DNA from 2 places in the Bacillus sp. URHA0034 genome. Region 1 is predicted to be linked to the other one. Evidence: predicted binding sites of a transcription regulator. Region 1 holds the regulator's gene; the other holds the start of a gene.
The links. Region 1 encodes Rex, which represses fermentation and respiration genes when NADH is low (regulators of the CRP and FNR family bind a similar motif). Its sites were predicted from a motif close to TTGTGAAATATTTCACAA; they were not measured.

Region 1 (2,205 bases):
ATGTCATCATTGATAATACAGTGACCACTTTTGTTCCGGGTTCAAAATGAAAGGCCTCTGCATTAATCAGCAGCAGGCAAGAGGAAACGCCAAGCTTTCTTGTTATCACTAATTCACACTTCCTCTGTTTGATCAGCTGCGTATTGTCCTTTAAGACTTGAAGCAGCATTTTACCTTCATCTAAATTTATTTCCCCAGACTGTAAAAGTTTCTCTAATACATAAACTTCGAGCATTCTTGAAAAGGTAAACTGATGACTGCCTTTATCCATTTCCAAATAAATATCCATAACAGATGGTGAAACAATGTTACGTTTTATGAGGTCATCCTTTTCCAGCTTTAAATCACTAATATTAGGTGAAAACATATCTGCTAATTCATCCAAAGACAAATTATCCTTCATGGTCTGGATTTTATTAATCCGCTCTAAAATCTTTTCTTTTGGAAAGAACGTTTCCTGTCCTGTGAACGTGGATTTTCGGATAAACCACTCTTCCGGGATCAGATCCTTCCGCTTCCATCGATACAGCTGGCCGTAAGAAATACCGGCAAGATCCAGCAGCTCCTTTTTAGAAATTAACTCGTCGCTCATTTTAGATAACCCCTTTCTAAAATAGAATGTAACATAACACTGTTACGTTTGTAAAGAGACAAAAAAAGTGTTTCACTAATTTTTGTTAGTAAAACACCCTTTTATCATTATTCTTCTATTTCTTCTGTTGGATAATGTTTTAAGAAATAAACTAAAGACTGTAATTCCACTGCCAAGTCGATGTGATGAACTCTAATCGATGCAGGGACATTTAATCGTGCGGGCGTGAAGTTCAAAATCCCTTTTACTTCGGCTTTTGCCAGCCTGTCGGTAATCACTTGGGCAACAGGGGCTGGAACCGTAAGAATGACAACGGATATCTTTTGCTCTAAGAGCACCTTTTCGAGATCATCCATGTGATAAACAGGAACCTCCCGAACTTTTGCACCCATCTTTTCCGGATCGACATCAAAGGCAACCTCTATTTTGGTATTATTGTTTTTTAAAAAATTATAGTTCAAAAAGGCTGTTCCTAGATTACCAACCCCAATTAACGCAACCTTTGTTAGTTCATCTTGATCAAGTGTCTTACGGAAAAAGGTTAACAAATAATTGACATTGTAGCCGTACCCTTTCTTCCCCAAGGCCCCAAAGTATGAAAAATCTCGGCGAATCGTTGCACTGTCTACCTTTACCGCTTCACTTAGTTCCGCAGACGAAACTCTTTGTTTCCCGGAAGTATGCAGATTTTTTAAAAACCGATAATAGAGGGGCAGCCGTTTTGCTGTCGCCTGTGGTATCTTCATCGTTTCATTGCTCATAATCTCCCACACCCCATTCCAAAAATGTAAATATTACTTAACTTGTTCCGTTCTTTTAAAGTCTCCGTTTTTTCCGCCTGTTTTCTCAACTAAGTATGTCGGTCCAATGATCATACCTTTATCTACTGCTTTGCACATATCATAAACGGTTAAAGCGCAAATTGATGCCGCTGTGAGCGCTTCCATTTCAACACCTGTATTTCCTTTTGTTTTAACGGCTGCAGCAATATGCAATTGATGGCTCTCATTTTGGCCTTTTTCCCATGAAAAGGATATATTGACCCCTGTTAGTGGAATCGGGTGACACATTGGAATAATGTCCCATGTTTTTTTCGCAGCCATTACCGCTGCTACTTGTGCGACCGCTAAAACATCGCCTTTTTTCATTTCATGGTTTGATATCTTTTGAAAGATTTCATCACTTACAGTAATACTCGAATGAGCAAGAGCCGTTCGTGCGGTTTCGGGTTTGTCACTAACGTCCACCATTTTAGCTCTGCCTTCGTCATTGAAATGCGTAAATTCTGCCATAAAAAAATCCCCCTACGAAAAAATAATACACTATTTTTACCACAATGTGTGTGAAACTTTGAACGAATATGTATTTTTTCTTGAAAAAAGTGCCATAAATCCTCACTTTATTGCCGACCTTACGCTAATACGGTACACTATTTATATAGTAAAGACTGATTTGCTGCTTATATAAGTGAAAGGTTTCACTTTAAAGATGAAATGGGAATACAGCTTTTGTCTTATATTACCATGCGACATAATCCTTACGTTTTGTTTTTTTAATAGAGGTGAATATAAATGATTTTACTGCAAGTAAACCAACTGCAAAAATATTATGGG
Region 2 (2,205 bases), 2.3 Mb from region 1:
GTTCAAAGTCGAGGCATCTTCTGACAGCAGATGGCTAAATTCTTCAGTCCTGTCCGAAGTCGAGGCATCTTCTGACGCGCAGATGGCTAAATGACTTCAGTTCTGTCCGAAGTCAGGAAATCTTCTTACAAATAAGTTTTCCGACACGTTATAAAAAACGCTCGGTTTCCCAAGCGTTTTTTTGCTAATTTTCGTAAAAAAGCAGTGTTTAATTAGGTTGATAGCTCAGTTTTGCATTTTAATTTTCTACTCGATAACTGAACTACTTACTATTGGCAGCCGTCTTTTTTTATATTAAGGAAACTTAAACATGGCAATTTATTCTTCTATATCTATTACTTTTCCTTTTTCCTGAGGAATACGGATTTGCAATAAGCCATCACGATACGAAGCTCTAACCAATTTCTCGTTGATCGTATGTGGCAGGGAGATCGTCCTAGCAGCTTGCTGACGGGAGTATTTCCGACGATAAACATGGGTAAGTTCGTTTTCCTCTGTTTCTAATTCGCTATTTTCAACTGAGATGGTTAAATAGTTTCCTGTAATATTTAATTGGATTTGCTCCTTCTTGACACCTGGCAGCTCAGCAGAAATAATATATTCCTTGCCTGTTTCTACTGTATCAACATGAAAACCTGCCGCTGTAGGAAAAGGAGTTTTAAAAAAATCATCAATTGATTGTAAAAATCCCCGCATCGGTTTATCAGTGAATAAGTCATTCATTGATTTGATTAAATCCCTGAAAGGTTCTGATAGTGGGGATTTATGGTTATTTTTATCACTCGGAGGCATGGATGACATGTTTATTCCCTCTCTTTCCATTATTTTACTCTACATCATATGCTTAGAAAAATAGGTAGGTGCCGACATATGTTCGTCACAATTTATTGAACTTTTTGTTACAAACTCAATTGTTGTGATTTGAATCACACTAGTGGAGTGTAAAAATTTGTACGCTAGTAAGGAAATATAATGGAAGAGGGGAAGCTACATGTTCTGTTATCAATGTGAACAAACACCTACCGGCGGATGTAAGGTGATCGGTGTTTGCGGTAAAGATGAAACAATCGCCAGCTTACAAGATACGATTATTTTTGGGTTAAAAGGAATTGCAGCTTACAGAACACATGCCAATCAACTTGGGTATACGGACCCGTTTGTCGATGCGACAACACACGAAGCACTTTACATGACATTAACTAATTCAAACTTTAACGTACAGGAACATATTGACATGGCTATGAAGGTGGGCCAATCTGCTGTCCGCGTTATGGAAATGCTCGATGAGGCCCATACGAAACGATTGGGAATTCCTGAACCAATCCGCGTTAGTCAAAATAAGATTGAAGGCAAGTGTATTGTTGTTACCGGGCATAACCTATTTGCCTTAGAGGAATTATTAAAGCAAACCGAAGGAAAAGGTATTAATATTTATACACACTCTGAAATGCTGCCTGCACATGGCTATCCTGCCCTGAAAAAATATTCTCATCTAAAAGGGAATATTGGTAAAGCTTGGTACGATCAACGTCGTTTATTTGAAAAGTTCCCTGGAGCGATTCTAGCTACAACCAACTGCGTAATGCCGATTAAAGGCACGTATGCTGATCGGATGTTCTCCTATGAAGTTACGGGACTCGAGAATGTGGAGAAAATTATCAATGATGATTTTACATCATTAATTAACCGGGCTTTAGAACTACCTGAAGCAGCGATAGAATCTGACGAAACATTACTTACAGGTTTTCACCATGAAACAGTTCTAGGTTTGGCGCCAGAGGTAATTGACGCGGTGAAAGCAGGTAAAATCAAACGTTTCTTTGTCATTGCAGGGTGTGATGCACCTGGTAAAGGTGGGGAGTACTACAGAGAGCTGGCTACATCACTTCCTCCGGAAACAGTTATTTTAACGACTTCCTGCGGTAAATTCCGCTTTAATGATGTCGATTATGGGGTAGTACCTGGAACAAATATCCCTAGATATATCGATTTAGGTCAATGTAATAATTCTGGTTCAACCGTGAAGATTGCCTTAGCATTAGCGGACGCGTTCGGCTGTGAAGTCAATGAATTACCAGTAAGTATCGTCTTATCTTGGTTTGAGCAAAAAGCAGTAGCCATTCTGCTAGGTCTTTTCAGTTTGGGGATTAAGGACATTAGAATTGGGCCTAAACCTCCTGAATTTATCTCAGAAGGAGTTCTTCA

Region 2: the regulator Rex is predicted to act here: its motif matches at 915-932, upstream of hcp (hydroxylamine reductase).

Annotation. Positions count from the first base shown of each region.
Region 1 is NZ_JBWCDK010000002.1:2,638,954-2,641,158, forward strand. It holds gene ACZ9EE_RS14615 (YhbD family protein) at 1-592, opposite strand, end outside; gene ACZ9EE_RS14620 (redox-sensing transcriptional repressor Rex) at 700-1,353, opposite strand; gene moaC (cyclic pyranopterin monophosphate synthase MoaC) at 1,387-1,884, opposite strand; gene ACZ9EE_RS14630 (ABC-F family ATP-binding cassette domain-containing protein) at 2,164-2,205, shown strand, end outside.
Region 2 is NZ_JBWCDK010000002.1:4,891,240-4,893,444, forward strand. It holds gene ACZ9EE_RS25655 (Hsp20/alpha crystallin family protein) at 319-801, opposite strand; gene hcp (hydroxylamine reductase) at 992-2,205, shown strand, end outside.